2 regions of the Bradyrhizobium sp. Kon58 genome follow, and region 1 is predicted to be linked to the other one. Evidence: predicted binding sites of a transcription regulator. Region 1 holds the regulator's gene; the other holds the start of a gene.
The links. The regulator PhoB, encoded in region 1, activates phosphate uptake and scavenging genes when phosphate is short. The targets are predictions, from matches to a motif close to TGTCATNNANCTGTCAT.

Region 2: AC0L20_RS26080 (DUF2794 domain-containing protein) is a predicted target of PhoB. The motif match lies at 3,753-3,769, and genes of this name have one in related genera.

Annotation. Positions count from the first base shown of each region.
Region 1 is NZ_JBVVOT010000016.1:18,824-29,657, forward strand. It holds gene AC0L20_RS24095 (ATP-binding protein) at 1-1,125, shown strand, start outside; gene pstS (phosphate ABC transporter substrate-binding protein PstS) at 1,269-2,282, shown strand; gene pstC (phosphate ABC transporter permease subunit PstC) at 2,382-3,371, shown strand; gene pstA (phosphate ABC transporter permease PstA) at 3,376-4,221, shown strand; gene pstB (phosphate ABC transporter ATP-binding protein PstB) at 4,218-5,039, shown strand; gene phoU (phosphate signaling complex protein PhoU) at 5,050-5,766, shown strand; gene phoB (phosphate regulon transcriptional regulator PhoB) at 5,789-6,496, shown strand; gene AC0L20_RS24130 (GcrA family cell cycle regulator) at 6,706-7,218, opposite strand; gene AC0L20_RS24135 (acetylornithine transaminase) at 7,674-8,876, shown strand; gene argF (ornithine carbamoyltransferase) at 8,876-9,811, shown strand; gene AC0L20_RS24145 (Hsp33 family molecular chaperone) at 10,033-10,834, shown strand, end outside.
Region 2 is NZ_JBVVOT010000018.1:95,245-101,123, reverse strand. It holds gene AC0L20_RS26095 (ABC transporter permease) at 1-1,494, shown strand, start outside; gene AC0L20_RS26090 (Bax inhibitor-1/YccA family protein) at 1,765-2,556, shown strand; gene AC0L20_RS26085 (GNAT family N-acetyltransferase) at 2,783-3,313, shown strand; gene AC0L20_RS26080 (DUF2794 domain-containing protein) at 3,321-3,689, opposite strand; gene AC0L20_RS26075 (DUF1223 domain-containing protein) at 4,312-5,103, opposite strand; gene acnA (aconitate hydratase AcnA) at 5,338-5,879, opposite strand, start outside.

The DNA of each region.
Region 1 (10,834 bases):
ATCCCGTGGCGCCTGCACGATACCGCCGCCTCGCGCGAAGAGACCCGCCGCGTCAACCCGGTCGAGAGCGCGGCGGTCGCCGCTGTTGTCGCCGGCATGCCAGATCCCGCGGTGCTGCTCGACCGCGCCGGCCGCGTCATCCATCTCAACGCCGCGGCCGCCCAGCTCGCGCCGGCGCTGCGCCGGAATGAGCTCGCCCAGTTCGCGCTGCGCTCGCCCGAGATCATCACGGCGCTGCGCGAGTCGATCGCGACCACCGAGCCGCGGCGCGCGACCTATCTCGACCATGTCCCGGTCGATCGCTGGATGGAGCTGACCATCACGCCGGTGCCGGTGCCGACCACCTTCGGCGGCGCCGACAAATGCATGCTGATGACCTTCCACGACCAGACGCCGCTGCGCCGGGTCGAGGAGATGCGGGCCGATTTCGTCGCCAATGCCAGTCACGAGCTGCGCACGCCGCTGGCCGCGCTGTCCGGCTTCATCGACACGCTCCAGGGCCAAGCCAAGGACGATCCCAAGGCGCGCGAGCGCTTCCTCGGCATCATGCACAACCAAGCCACCCGGATGGCGCGTCTGATCGACGATCTCTTGTCGCTGTCGCGGGTGGAGCTGTCGGCCCATGTGCGGCCCGACACCCTGGTCGACTTGCTGCCGATCATCTTGCAGGTCGCCGACGGGCTCGAGCCGCTGGCCCGGGAACGCCAGGTCGAGGTCGAGACCCAGCTCCCTGAGACCCCGGTACTGATCGCGGGCGACCGCGAGGAGCTGCTCCGCCTGTTCGAGAATTTGATCGAGAACGCGCTCAAATACGGCGCCGCGGGCGGTCGCGTCATGGTGTCGCTGATGCCAGGCGCCGCCCCTGATGGAACTCAGGAAATCCGGGTCCTGGTCCGGGATTTCGGTCCCGGCATCGCGCCGGAGCACCTGCCGCGGCTGACCGAACGGTTCTACCGGGTCGATGTCGGCGACAGCCGCTCGCAGGGCGGGACCGGGCTCGGATTATCCCTGGTGAAACATATTGTTAACCGGCACCGCGGCCGGCTTCTGATCGAAAGCGTGCCCAAACAGGGCGCCACTTTCACCGCTTGTTTTCCCCAGGGCAAGCCTGCGGCTTTGAGCTAAACACCAGCATTTTCAAATGCTTAAGACTGTCATCCGACTGTCACCAAACCTTCGTAAAAGCTCAGCTGTCCACTCCTAAAGGAGCGGCACGGGGAGCGCGATCGGGCGCTGATGGCGCTTCGCTCCCCTGTATGGAGACCAGCATGAATTTCCTCAAAACACTCGTCGCTGCTGGCATCGTCGCCGCATCGACGACGGCGGCCTTTGCTGCCGACATCACCGGAGCCGGCGCCACGTTCCCGTTCCCGATCTATTCCAAATGGGCCGACGCCTACAAGAAGGAGACCGGCAACGGTCTGAACTACCAGTCGATCGGCTCCGGCGGCGGCATCAAGCAGATCCAGGCCAAGACCGTGACCTTCGGCGCCAGCGACGCGCCGCTCAAGGCCGAGCAGCTCGAGAAGGACGGCCTCGTCCAGTGGCCGATGGTGATGGGTGCCATCGTTCCCGTCGTCAATATCGAGGGCGTGAAGCCCGGTGAGATGGTGTTCGACGGCGAGACGCTGGCCAGCATCTATCTCGGCAAGATCACCAAATGGGACGACGCCGCGATCAAGAAGCTGAACCCGAACGTGAAGCTGCCCTCGGAGGCCATCACCGTGGTCCGCCGTTCGGACGGTTCGGGCACCACCTTCAACTTCACCAACTATCTCGCCAAGGCCAGCGCGGACTGGAAGAGCAAGGTCGGTGAAGGTACCGCGGTCGAGTGGCCGGTCGGCGTCGGCGCCAAGGGCAATGAAGGCGTTTCGGGCAACATCAGCCAGACCAAGAACTCGATCGGCTATGTCGAGTACGCCTATGCCAAGCAGAACAAGCTGACCTACACCGGTCTCGTCAACAAGGCCGGCAAGCCGGTGCAGCCCACCGTCGAAGCCTTCCAGGCGGCCGCCGCCAACGCCGACTGGGCCAAGGCTCCCGGCTACTACGTCATCCTGACCGACCAGCCCGGCGAGAAGTCCTGGCCGATCACGGCGGCGACCTTCATCCTCATGCACAAGGACGCGACCGACAAGGCGGCCTCGCAGGAAGCCATCAAGTTCTTCCGCTGGGCCTTCAAGAGCGGCGGCAAGGCGGCTGAAGAGCTCGACTACATCCCGATGCCGGACCCGGTCGTTCAGCTGATCGAGAAGACCTGGGCTGCCGAAATCAAGAGCTAGGCTCGCGACGCTCGTGCCCCGGATGCGCTGCGCCGCATCCGGGGCGCGGGACCAACAAAAAACGTATACTATTTAGTACAGGGGATCGGCGTGGCAGAGATGGCCGTTCAGAGCGATGTAATCGACGACGCCGGACCGTATGATCGCGCCAAGGCCTTGAGCGCGTTCAAGCTCGGGGACGTCACCTTCTACTGGATCACGCGGCTCTCCGCGATCTCGGTGCTTCTGATCCTCGGCGGCATCATCATTTCGCTGATCGTCGGCGCCTTCCCGGCGATGAAGGAATTCGGGGTCTCGTTCCTGTGGACGCAGCGCTGGGCGCCGTCCGCCGATCCGCCGGTGCTCGGCGCGCTCGGGCCGATGTACGGCACGCTCGTCACCTCCTTCATCGCGATGCTGATCGCCATTCCGGTGGGTCTCGGCATTGCGATCTTCCTCACCGAGCTCTGCCCGCAATGGCTGCGGCGCCCGATCGGCATGGCGATCGAGCTGCTCGCCGGCATCCCCTCGATCATCTACGGCATGTGGGGCTTCTTCGTGTTGGGTCCGTTCCTCGCCAACACGTTCCAGCCCTTCATGATCAAGATCTTCGACGGCGTGCCCGTGCTGGGCGCGATCTTCGCAGGTCCGCCGTCCTATCTCAGCCTGTTCAATGCCGCGCTGATCCTCGCCATCATGGTGCTGCCCTTCATCACCTCGATCTCGGTCGACGTGTTCAAGACGGTGCCGCCGGTCCTGAAGGAAGCCGCCTACGGCGTCGGCTGCACCACCTGGGAAGTCGTCCGCAGCGTGGTGATCCCCTACACCCGCGTCGGCGTCATCGGCGGCGTCATGCTGGCGCTGGGCCGCGCGCTCGGCGAGACCATGGCGGTGACCTTCATCATCGGCAACTCGTTCCGGATCTCGTCCTCGATCTTCGCCCCCGGCACCACGATCTCGGCGGCGATCGCATCCGAGTTCGCCGAGAGCGACGGCCTGCACCAGTCCGGCCTGATCCTGCTCGGCCTCCTGCTGTTCGTGCTGACCTTCTTCGTGCTCGCAGCGGCGCGGCTGATGCTGATGCGGCTGGAAAAGAAGGCGGGGAACTAGCGCCATGAACCCGATTTATTCACGCCGACGCCGCAAGGACATCGTCGTCCGCGGGCTCTGCATCGCCGCAACCGCCTTCGGCGTCACATGGCTCGCGCTGATCCTGATTACGCTGCTCTACAACGGCGTGGCGGGACTCAATGTCCAGCTGTTCACCGAGAACACGCCGCCACCGGGATCGAACGAGGGCGGCCTGCTCAACGCCATCGTCGGCTCGCTGATCATGACGGTGATCGGCGTCGGCATCGGCGCGCCGCTCGGCATGTTCGCCGGCACCTATCTCGCCGAATACGGCCGCAATGACCGGCTGACCTCGGTGATCCGCTTCATCAACGACATCCTGCTCTCGGCACCCTCGATCATCATCGGCCTGTTTATCTACGGCGCGGTGGTGGTGCCGATGCGCGGCTTCTCGGCGATCGCAGGCTCGCTCGCGCTCGCGGTCATCGTGATCCCGGTGGTGCTGCGCACGACCGAGGACATGCTGCTGCTGGTGCCGAACGCGTTGCGCGAGGCGGCCTCGGCGCTCGGCCTGCCGCGCTCGCTGGTGATCAAGCGGATCGCTTATCGGGCTGCCCGATCGGGTCTCATCACCGGCGTGCTGCTCGCGACCGCTCGCGTCGCCGGTGAAACCGCGCCGCTGCTGTTCACCGCGCTGTCGAACCAGTTCTTCAGCCTCGGCCTGAACAAGACGATGGCGAACCTGCCTGTCACCATCAACAACTTCGTGCAGAGCCCCTATGCCTACTGGAAGCAGTTGGCCTGGAGCGGAGCGCTGCTCATCACCCTGACCGTTCTTGCCCTTAATATTGGCGCGCGCATCCTTGGCGCCGAGAGGACCGCAAAATGAGTGATCTTTCCGTATCGATGAGCGCGTCCGGTGGCCTGCCGCACGCGCCGGTGCTGCCGGAGGCGCCGCCCAAGGTGACCGTACGCAACCTGAACTTCTATTACGGCGAGCACCACGCGCTGAAGAACATCAACCTGACACTCGGCGCCAACCGTGTCACCGCGTTCATCGGCCCGTCGGGCTGCGGCAAGTCGACCCTGCTGCGCATCTTCAACCGGATGTACGACCTCTATCCCGGCCAGCGCGCCACCGGTCAGCTCATGCTCGACCAGACCAACATTCTCGACGGCAAGCTGGACCTCAATCTGCTGCGCGCCCGCGTCGGCATGGTGTTCCAGAAGCCGACGCCGTTCCCGATGACGATCTACGAGAACATCGCGTTCGGCATCCGTCTCTATGAGAAGATCTCGAAGTCCGAGATGGACGGCCGCGTCGAGAAGGCGCTGCGCGGCGGCGCGCTGTGGAACGAGGTCAAGGACAAGCTCAACGCCTCAGGCCTGTCGCTCTCCGGCGGCCAGCAGCAGCGCCTCTGCATCGCCCGCACCGTCGCGGTGCGGCCCGAGGTGATCCTGTTCGACGAACCCTGTTCGGCGCTCGACCCGATCTCGACCGCCAAGGTCGAGGAGCTGATCCAGGAGCTGTCCGAGGATTACACGATCGCGATCGTCACCCACAACATGCAGCAGGCGGCGCGCGTCTCCGACAAGACTGCCTTCATGTATCTCGGCGAGCTGATCGAGTTCGACGACACCAGCAAAATCTTCACGTCGCCGACCGACCGGCGCACGCAGGATTACATCACCGGCCGGTTCGGCTAGGAGACGCGACATGGGTTCTGAACATACCGCAAAGGCCTTCGACACCGACCTCCAGGAACTCACGCGCCTGGTCGCCGAGATGGGCGGCATCGCCGAGCGCATGATCGTCGAGTCCGTCGACGCATTGATCCGCCGCGACGTCCCCCTCGGCCAGCGTGTCGTCGCCATCGACACCGAGCTCGACGCGCTGCAGAAGCGCATCGAGGAGCGCGCGGTGCTCACCATCGCCCGCCGCCAGCCGATGGCGGTCGATCTGCGCGAGATCGTCGGCGCCATGCGCGTCGCGACCGATCTCGAGCGCATCGGCGACCTCGCCAAGAACATGGGCAAGCGCGTCGCGGCGCTGGAGACGGACTTCCATCCGCTCAAGCTGTTCCGCGGCCTCGAGCACATGACCGACCTCGTGCAACAGCAGGTCAAGTCGGTGCTGGACGCTTATGCCGCGCATGATTTGCCGGCGGCGATGGCAGTGTGGAAGGGTGACGAGGAAGTCGACGCCATCTGCACCTCGCTGTTCCGCGAGCTCCTGACCTACATGATGGAGGATCCGCGCAACATCTCGTTCTGTATTCATTTGATGTTCTGCGCCAAGAACATCGAGCGGATCGGCGACCACGCCACCAACATCGCCGAGACCGTGTTCTACATGATCGAGGGCCAGGCGATCACCGACAAGCGGCCGAAGGGCGACATGACGACCTTTGCCAACACGGTACCGAACACCTGAAGACTTAAGGAGCGACGACCCGATGGGCGCACGCATTATGGTGGTTGAGGACGAGGAAGCCCTGACCGAGCTTCTCCGCTACAACCTCGAAGGCGACGGCTATGACGTCGAGACGGTGATGCGCGGCGACGACGCCGATACCCGCCTCAAGGAGCACATCCCCGATCTGATCGTGCTCGACTGGATGCTGCCGGGCCTGTCAGGCATCGAATTGTGCCGGCGGCTTCGCACCCGTCCCGAGACCAAGCAGCTCCCGATCATCATGCTCACCGCGCGCGGCGAGGAGAGCGAGCGGGTGCGGGGTCTTGCGACCGGCGCCGACGATTACATCGTCAAGCCGTTCTCGGTGCCGGAGCTGCTGGCGCGCGTGAAAGGCCTGCTGCGGCGCGCAAGCCCCGAGCGGCTCGCCACCGTCCTTGCTTTTGGCGACATCGAGCTCGACCGCGACAAGCGCCGCGTGGCGCGCTCGGGCCGGCCGATCGATCTCGGTCCGACCGAATATCGCCTGCTGGAGTTCTTCCTGGAGCACCCGGGACGGGTGTTCTCGCGCGAGCAGCTGCTCGACAGCGTCTGGGGCCGCGACATCTATATCGACGAGCGTACCGTCGACGTGCATATCGGCCGCCTGCGTAAGTTGCTCAATCTCGGCCGCGAGCAGGACCCGATCCGCACCGTCCGCGGCGCCGGTTACGCGCTGGATGATCGGTTTGCGAAGGCGGAGCAGGTGTAGGTTTCTGCGGTTAGGTTACTAACTGCCGTGACATGTCCGATGTCGTCCCGGCGAAGGCCGGGACCCATAACCACAGGGCGCGGTTTGGCGAAGACTCGGAGTTACCCTTTCGCACAACAACTAAGTGCTCGGAGTATGGGTCCCGGCCTTCGCCGGGACGACACTGCATTTGTTGAGGCGCCGCGCGTGATGACTGATCGTGCGCTAGCTTACCGCGGACCCGGCTTCACCGGTGCGCGGCGCCGATCCGACGCCGGCTGGTACGCAACGCGCGAGTGCTGGGCGCAGTAGGGCAGGCCGGACAACGCCCGTCCACCGCAGAAGAAGAAGTCCGGGCTCGAGGGATCGCCGACCGGCCAATGGCAGGTCGCCTCGTTCAATTCCAGCAGCGACAGCCGCTGGCTCATCGGCACCACGTTGTCGTAGGTGACCGGATCCGGCTCAGCCTCGACCTCGAAGGCCTGCGCCAGCGCGGTGTTGCCGCGCGAGATCGGGCGGCTCACCCGCATCATGTGCTGCGCGGGGCGCGCCTTGCGCGGCCGGGGCGCTGCCGACGATGGGCTCTTGGCGCGGCCCGAAAGGCCGAGCCTGTGCACTTTGCCGATCACGGCATTGCGGGTCACATTGCCGAGCTCCGCCGCGATCTGGCTGGCCGAAAGTCCGGCCTCCCAGAGCTTTTTCAGCTGCTCGACGCGATCATCGGACCAGGTCAAAACCGTCATTGCACCCTTTCCCTCGCTGCGCGCCAGCCATCCTGGGGCCTCGCAGCGAATGCCTAAGCCTTCAAAAACCCGTGCCGTCAGAATCCCTTAAGGCTCGCCGGGCGCGTCTTGAACGCCCGAACGTTTACGCCGGTACATAAGGACTTAAAGATCAGAACCACTGCACGAGATGTCGTATCTGACAATCCAAACGCTACAATATGGCGTGACTCCCGCGCAAGAGTCCGCCGACTCGCTTCCACATGTTCCGTGGCTAAATCCCGCAAAATCGGCACCGCAAGACTACGGATTCAGCGTTTCGCGAGGCTTTCCGGGCGGCATTGACACCCGTTTCACCAGGCCTAAGATAGTCGCACGTGCCGCCCTCAAGAGGCGGCACGTTTCGTTTTCCGGGCCGGTCGATGGTGCGTTGCGCAATGCACGCACACACCGTCCGCAACATTCAAGTGACCGTCATGACTAACAGCGCAGCGCCGCATTTGCTCCCCGTTTTCGCCAGGTCCGACCTCGGTTTCGAGCGTGGCGAAGGCTGCTGGCTGATCGCGACCAATGGCGAGCGCTATCTCGATTTCACCTCCGGGGTGGCGGTGAATGCGCTCGGCCATGCCCATCCGGCACTGGTCGCGGCGTTGCAGGAGCAGGCCACGAAGCTCTGGCACATGTCGAACCTGTTCCAGAGCCCGGACGGCGAAAAGCTCGCCGCGCGCCTGTGCAATGAAAGTTTCGCGGACTTCGTGTTCTTCTGCAATTCCGGCGCCGAAGCGCTGGAATGCGTGATCAAGGTCGTGCGCCGTTATCACGCCGCGAAGGGCCATCCCGACCGCTATCGCATGATCACCTTCGAAGGCGCCTTCCATGGCCGCACGCTGGCGACGCTGGCTGCGACGGGTTCGGCAAAATATCTCGAAGGTTTCGGACCCCCGATGGAGGGCTTCGACCAGGTTGCTCATGGCGATCTCGATGCGGTGAAAAAGGCGATCGGTCCGCAGACCGCCGGCATCCTGATCGAGCCGATCCAGGGCGAGGGCGGTGTGCGTTCGGCAACGCCCGCCTTCCTGAGGGCGTTGCGTCAGCTCTGCGACGAGAAGGGTCTGTTGCTCGCCTTCGACGAGGTGCAGACCGGCATGGGCCGCACCGGCGATCTGTTCGCATACCGCCGCCTGGGCGTCGAACCCGACGTGATGTCGCTGGCCAAGGCGCTCGGTGGCGGCTTCCCGATCGGCGCCTGCCTTGCGACCGCGGAAGCGGCGTCCGGCATGACGCCGGGCTCGCACGGCTCGACCTTCGGCGGCAATCCGCTCGCGATCGCGGCTGCGAATGCCGTGCTCGACGTGATGCTCAAGCCCGGCTTCTTCGACCACGTGCAGAGGATGTCGCTGCTGCTCAAGCAGAAGCTCGCCTCCGTGATCGACCGTCATGGCGATGTCGTCAGCGAAGTGCGCGGCGAGGGCCTCCTGATCGGCATCAAGGCCGTGGTGCCTTCCGGCGATCTCGTTGCCGCCTTGCGTGCCGAAAAGCTGCTCACCGTCGGCGCCGGCGACAATGTCGTGCGTTTCCTGCCGCCTTTGATCGTCACCGAAGCCGAGATCGAGGACAGCGTCGGGCGGCTCGAGCGCGCCTGCACGGCGTTGTCCGGCAACAAGCGGGCGGCAAGCTGATGAGCAAGTCGCCCGATAAAGCACCGAAGCACTTCCTCGACATCAACGAGCTGCCGCTGTCGGAGCTCAAGCGCATGCTGGCCGCGTCCACCGCGATGAAGGCGAAGCAGAAGGCGCATCAGCCGGTCAGGCCGCTCGAAGGCAAGACGCTGGCGATGATCTTCGAGCGCCCCTCGACGCGGACGCGGGTGTCGTTCGATGTCGCCATGCGCCAGCTCGGCGGCGAGCCCATCATGCTCACCGGCGCCGAGATGCAGCTCGGCCGCGGCGAGACCATCGCCGACACCGCGCGCGTGCTGTCGCGCTATGTCGACGCCATCATGATCCGCATCCTCAATCACGATGCCCTGCTGGAGCTTGCGGCAAACGCCACCGTGCCCGTCATCAACGGCCTGACGCGGCGCTCGCATCCCTGCCAGGTGATGGCCGACCTCATGACTTACGAGGAACATCGCGGCCCGATCGAGGGCAAGACCGTGGCCTGGACCGGCGACGACAACAACGTGCTGGCGTCCTGGGCGCACGCCGCCGAGCGCTTCAAGTTCCAGCTCAATGTCGCGACGCCTCCGGAGCTCGCGCCGAAAAAAGCGATGCGCGACTTCATCAAGGCGACCGGCGCGCCGATCATGCTCGGCACCGATGCTGAAGCCGCCGTGAAGGGCGCCGATTGTGTCGTGACCGACACCTGGGTGTCGATGGGCGACAAGGAAGGCGAGCATCGCCACAACGTGCTCAAGCCCTATCAGGTCAATGCCCAGCTGATGTCGCTGGCCAAGCCCGATGCGCTGTTCATGCACTGTCTGCCCGCCCATCGCGGCGAGGAGGTCACCGACGAGGTGATCGACGGTCCGCAATCCGTCGTGTTCGACGAGGCCGAAAACCGCCTGCACGCGCAGAAGGGCATTCTGGCCTGGTGCTTCGACGCGGTGAAGTAATCTTGTCGTCCCGGCGCAGGCCGGGACCCATACCGCGGAATCTCTCTTGTGGCAGGCGGGCCGAGGCCGAGGTCTTCGCCAAACTAAGCCTGCGGTTATGGGTCCCGGCCTGCGCCGGGACGACACCTATGTTGCGGTATCGTTCTGCAATCCCACAACCGCCTCCGGACCACAGCCCTCACCCCCTTCCAATTCCGCCTTCCGACCCCAGATAAAGCGCCATGGTTTCCCAATCCCCTGACATGAAAACCGGGCCCGAGGGCCCGGTTCGCGCGCCATCCGCGGTTCCGATCGATGACGCCGTGCTGCCCTACGAGGTCGACGCGCTCGACGTGCGCGGTCGGCTGGTGCGGCTTGGTCCGGCGCTCGACGAGATCCTGACCAAGCACGATTATCCGGCGCCGGTCGGCAAGCTGCTCGGCGAGGCCATCGTGCTGACCACGCTGCTCGGCTCAGCGCTGAAGTTCGAGGGCCGCTTCATCCTCCAGGCCCAGACCGACGGTCCGGTGTCGTTCCTGGTCGTGGACTACCAGGCGCCGGATCGTCTGCGCGCCTATGCGCGCTACGACGCCGCGCGCCTCGGCGATGCAAAAGATTCCGGCGCGCTGCTGGGCCACGGTCATCTCGCCATGACCATCGACCAGGGCCCCGACATGAGCCGCTACCAAGGCTTGGTCGCGCTCGACGGCGGCAGTCTCGAAGACGCCGCTCACGAATATTTCCTGCGCTCCGAGCAGATCCCGACCCGTGTGCGCCTCGCCGTGGGCGAGGAGTGGCGGTCGAACGACGGCGGCAAGCATCGCTGGCGTGCCGGCGGCATGCTGATGCAGTTCCTGCCGAAGGCGCCCGAGCGCGCGCGGCAGCCCGATCTGCATCCCGGCGATGCGCCCGAAGGCGTCGAGGTGCATGCCGTCGCCGAAGACGATGCCTGGGTCGAGGCGCGCTCGCTGATCGAGACCGTCGAAGATGTCGAGCTGATCGATCCCGAGCTGTCCGGTGAGCGGCTGCTCTACCGTCTCTTTC
Region 2 (5,879 bases), on a different contig from region 1:
GTGGTGCCGGCGGTGCATGCCGACGAGCTCGCGCTGTCGTTCGTCTACGGGCTGCTCACGGCGCTTGCCTTCGGCCTGTGGCCGCTCGGGCGGGTGCACGACGTGCCGGTGGCCGCGCTGTTCCGCGACACCATCAGCTCCGAATGGCATCGGCCACGGTGGAGCTACCTCGTCTTCATGGCCGTCGTGATCGCGCTGCTCATCGCGGTCGTGATCGGGCTGTCCTTCGACAAGCGCATCGCCGCCGTGTTCGTGGCCTCCTCCGTGGTCGTGTTCGCGCTGCTGCGCGGCATTGCCGCGCTGTTGATGACGATCGCGCGGCGGCTGCCGCGCACGCGCTGGCCGATGCTGCGACTTGCGATCGCCAACATCCACCGGCCGGGCGCGCTGACGCCCTCGGTCGTGCTGTCGTTGGGCCTCGGACTGGCCGTGCTCGTCACCATCACCCAGATCGACGGCAATCTGCGCCGGCAGTTCCTGGCGGCACTACCCGAGCACGCGCCGTCGTTCTTCTTCATCGACATTCCGAGCACGCAGGCCGAGCAGTTCGACTCATATCTGCGCCAGATCGCCCCTGGCGCGAAGGTCGATGACGTCCCGATGCTGCGCGGGCGGATCGTCGGAGCCCGCGGCGTCCGGGCCGAGGAGCTCAAGCCCAGCACCGATTCCGAGTGGGTGCTGCAGAGCGACCGTGGCCTGACCTATACCGCCGAGCTGCCGAAAGGCTCCAAGGTGGTCGAGGGCGAGTGGTGGAGCGCCGATTATGCCGGCCCGCCGCTGGTTTCGATGGAGAAGAAGATCGCGGACGGACTCGGCCTCAAGCTCGGCGACGAGGTCGTGGTCAATATCCTCGGCCGCGACATCCCCGCGAAGATCAGCAATCTGCGCAGCATCGACTGGCAGGGCCTCGGCATCAATTTCGTCCTCGTGTTTTCGCCGAACGCATTCAAGGGCGCGCCGCACACCCACATCGCGACGCTGACGGAAGCCGGCGACGATGCGACCGGCGACGGCAAGATCATCAAGGATGTCGCTGACGCCTATCCGATGGTGACGAGCGTGCGCGTGCGCGAGGTGATGGAGACGGTCGGCTCGGTCGTGACCAACCTGGCGCTGGCGATCCGCGGCGCCAGCGCGGTGACCCTGATCTCGGCGATCCTGGTGTTGGGCGGTGCGCTCGCCGCCGGCCATCGCCACCGGGTCTACGATGCGGTGATCCTCAAGACGCTGGGCGCGACCCGGCTGCGGCTGCTCGGCGCCTATGCCCTCGAATACCTCCTGATCGGACTTGCCACCGCAATGTTCGGCGTTTTCGCCGGCAGCGTCGCGGCCTGGATGATCGTGACCCGACTGATGACCCTCACCTTCGTCTGGCAGGGCGGCAGCGCCGCCGGCGTGGTCGCGGCTGCCTTGGTCGTCACGGTCGGCTTGGGTCTCGCCGGCACGCTGCTGGCGTTGAACAAAAAGCCCGCCACGGTGTTGCGGAATTTGTGACAAATGGTAGCGGGCGGGTCCGCGGGAGCGAAATCGCACGATTCCAGCGATTAACCACGTCCGCTCGTCTGGATTGCAGGTAAGGGCGACATTCAGCCGCGCGTGGACGGTTGCAGCGGATGTGTTAGTTTCCCACATATCGAATGGGTTCGGAGCCCCGATTGTTAGCCAAAATTTAGTCGGCAGACATCGGTATCCGAGATAGAATTTGACGAACCGGCGGCATGGCGACCCTCATGCCGGACCGGACCAACCAACGGGAATTCGACCATGTCGGACCTAGACCGTAACTACGCTTCTCCTTTCGGCAGGGCCGCCGGGCGTGTTGACGCCGCGACGGTCGATGCCGGCCTGCGCGCCTACATGCTGCGCATCTACAACTACATGAGCATTGGCCTCGCCATCACCGGCTTGGCCGCGCTCGGCGTCTACATGGCCGCCGTGACGGATGTTCCGACCCCGGAAGCCGTCCGCGTCGGCAAGCTGTTCCTGACGCCGTTCGGCTACGCGATGTTCGTCAGCCCGCTGAAGTGGCTGTTCATGCTCGCGCCGCTCGCCATGGTGTTCGTGATCTCGGCGGGCATCAACCGTCTCGCTCCCTCGACCGCCCAGATCCTGTTCTGGGTGTTCGCGGCGCTGATGGGCGTCTCGCTGTCCTCGATCTTCCTGGTGTTCACCCACACCTCGATCGTGCGGGTGTTCTTCATCACCGCGGCGACCTTCGGCGCGCTCAGCCTCTACGGCTACACCACCAAGCGTGACATGAGCGGAATGGGTTCGTTCCTGTTCATGGGCCTGATCGGCATCGTCATCGCGAGCCTGGTGAACCTGTTCCTGGCGAGCTCGGTGCTGCAGTTCGTGGTGTCGGTGGTCGGCGTGCTGGTGTTCGCGGGCCTCACCGCCTGGGATACCCAGCGGCTGAAGAACGACTACATCTACGGCTACGCCTCGGCCGGCGGTGACATCGCAGAGCGTGCGGCCATCACCGGCGCGCTGTCGCTGTACCTGAACTTCATCAACCTGTTCACGCTGCTCCTGCAGCTCCTCGGCCAGCGCGACTAAGCGTCAGACCCGAGGGAACGACACCAGCCCCGGCCGAAAGGCCGGGGTTTTTGTTTGGGCGGGCCTCTCCACACCCACCGTCATTGCGAGCGCAGCGAAGCAATCCAGAGTCCCTCCGCCGGTGCATTTCTGGATTGCTTCGTCGCAAGGGCTCCTCGCAATGACGGAGTATGAGGAAGCACCGTTGCCTCTTCCAGCCGTCCCGGGAAGGCTCTAATCTTGCGGCATGTCCGCACCCGATATCAGGCCCACCACTGAGGCCGACCTTCCCGCCATCACCGCCATCTACCAGCAGGCCGTCCGCGAGGGCACCGCGACGTTCGAGCTGGAGCCGCCCGACCTCGCCGAGATGACGCGCCGCTACCGTACGCTGACCGACGGCGGCTACCCCTATTTCGTCGCCATCCTCGACGGGCGCGTCGCCGGCTACGCCTATGCCGGCGCCTACCGGCCCCGGCCGGCCTACCGCTTCACCGTCGAGAACTCGATCTATCTCGATCCATCCTTCCACCGTCGCGGCATCGGGGCGCTCCTGCTGGAGCGGCTGATCATCGAATGCGAGGCGCGCGGCTTCCGCCAGATGATCGCCGTGATCGGCGATTCCGCCAATGCCGGCTCGATCGGCGTGCACACCAAGGCCGGCTTCAAGATGATCGGCACGCATCCCAGCGTCGGGCTGAAATTCGGCCGCTGGCTGGACACGGTGATGATGCAGCGGGATCTTGGTGAGGGCGCGACTACGGTACCGGTGAAGTAAGCCTTCGTCAGACCACCGCCAGCTTGCGATCGATCACCAGGAGCACGCGCTCCAGCTCGTGGCCGCGGCGCAGGATCAGACCCGTCGCCGAGATCACGCTGTACATGCCCTGCTTGCGCGCGAGGCGCGGATCCTTCTCGATTCGATAGATCGGCACTTCCGAGGCGCGGCGAAAGACCGAGAACACGGCGCGATCCCTGAGGAAGTCGATGGCGTAGTCGCGCCACTCGCCGTCGGCGACCATCCGGCCGTAGAGATTGAGAATACGGTGCAGCTCGAGCCGGTTGAACGTCACGCGGCTCAGCTGCGCATTCGAAGCGGCGGGGCGCGCCGCCGCGCGCTGTTCGCTCGGATCGGCATCCTCCGACAGACTCATAGGCCGCCTCCTGTCGCATCAGCATGACCGCGTCCGCGAAGACCGTCCCCGGAACCGCGGATCATGACAGTTGCATGATCGCGCCAACTGTTCCCCACTGCAAGGGGCCCCTGTAAGGACGCTGGACCGGAGTAAACCGCCCACACGCAGCGGTGGAACTCTGTCGCGGCAAACCGTCACGGGATCGTTAGCAGGAATCATAGTGTCGCCGCTTTTCCGCCAAGCGACTGCCGCCCTGCATTGCGAAAAGACTTGTGTGCGTTGACCCGGTCCTTTCGGTTCCGGATTCCTCAGCCCCCAGCCCCCCGGGGCCGTTAGGATCGGGTCTGTTCGCACGACAAGGAGGGCCAACGCGAGTTGGTCCTTTTTTGTTTGGGGTCGGTTTTGTTTGTGTCGGGATGTTTCCGCTTCGACGGACTTTTTCCTCATCAGCGAGAACACTCCCTCCCCTCATCCTGAGGAGCCGCGAAGCGGCGTCTCGAAGGATCGAGGCCGAGCTGCCTCAGCAGGGCCTGCATGGTTCTCGCGGCGATGCGCAGCATCGTCCGCCACGCGCGCAGGAGTGCGCTCCTCACATGAGGATTGAAAGTGTGCTTGAATCGGAAGATTCGAAGTGTGCGCGTTAGTGCAGCGACGTGTACGCCGCGCCCAGCATCGGGCCCGGCTTTTCCCGGCTGCCGTCCTGGACATAGACCACAGCACCGTCGACGCCGTCGCGCGTGAGGTTCTCGATCGGCACCGTCCAGCTTTCCGGACGGCCAGTCCAGTCGCCGACCTTCAGCAGATTGCGCACCACGTTGTGATAGATCACCTGCTGTCCGCGATTTTCACCGCGGCTGATCGCGATCGGCACCGACTTCGCAATCGAGCAGATCCAGACCTCGCCGTGGGACGCCGTCGGCTCGTTGCTCGCGGCCACCGAGACGTTGATCTGCTTGCCCGCGAGCGACATCGTCACCGGCACGCTCATCACGCCCGTGCCCTTGTCGGTTTTGCCGATCGCGCTTTCGATGCCGGTGCGGTCGCTGCCGACGACATGCGTGGAGCCGTTGACCACGACCTGCGGCGTGTAGACTTCGCGGTCGCCGCGCATGCGCGAATAGGCACGCTGCCGTGCAGAGAAGCGCGAATCGGCCAATGTGTCCTTCCAGCCGAGATAGTCCCAATAGTCGATCGGCATGCTCAGCGCGATGATCGAGGGATCGCGGGCGAGGTCGCCGATGATCTTGTCGGCCGGTGGGCAGGAGGAGCAGCCCTGCGAGGTAAACAATTCGACAACGGCGCGGGGATCAGCCTCGGCAGGACGAATGACGGCGACGATCGCACAGAGACCAAGTGCACCCGACCAGAGGGCGCCGGACCACCTCGAGATCACGTTACGTGAAACCAGATGAGAAGCCGTCATTGTTGTCATGTCGAACGCCGCACACCATTGCTCGTGAGAGGGAAATCTTACCGCCGGATGGTCACCGTAGTCTTACGGGCCTCGCACTTTCGTCCGCCAAAGTAACCGTCCAAAGCGTGAGGTTCTCCGCCGGGCGGGCCCATCTGAAGCCTGCCGCAAACGCGTGAAGGCGGCCTTGTGATAGGCCGCCTTCGTGTAACCTACTACTCACTTCGCAGTGAGCCACCGTTCACAAATCCGCGCTTACGCCGCGAGCTTGCGCAGCACGTAGTGCAGGATGCCGCCGTTGCGGTAGTATTCGAGCTCGTCCAGCGTATCGATGCGGCAGAGCAGCGAAACGCGCTGCAGCGAACCGTCGCCGGAGACGATCTCGGCGGTCAGCTTCTGGCGCGGCTTCAGATCGCCGATGAGACCACGCAGCGTGACCTTCTCGTCGCCCTTCAGGCCAAGCGAGGACCAGGAGGTGCCGTCCTCGAAGGTCAGCGGCAGCACGCCCATGCCGACCAAATTGGAGCGGTGGATGCGCTCGAAGCTCTGGCAGATCACGGCACGGACGCCGAGCAGACGCGTGCCCTTCGCCGCCCAGTCGCGCGAGGAGCCGTTGCCGTATTCGGCGCCGGCGAACACCACCAGCGGCACCTGCTCCTGCTGGTACTTCATCGCGGCGTCGTAGATCGACATCTGCTCGCCGTCTGGCCAGTGTTTTGTCAGACCGCCCTCAGGGATATTTCCATCCGCGCCCTTGAGCATAAAATTCTTGATGCGGATATTGGCGAAGGTGCCGC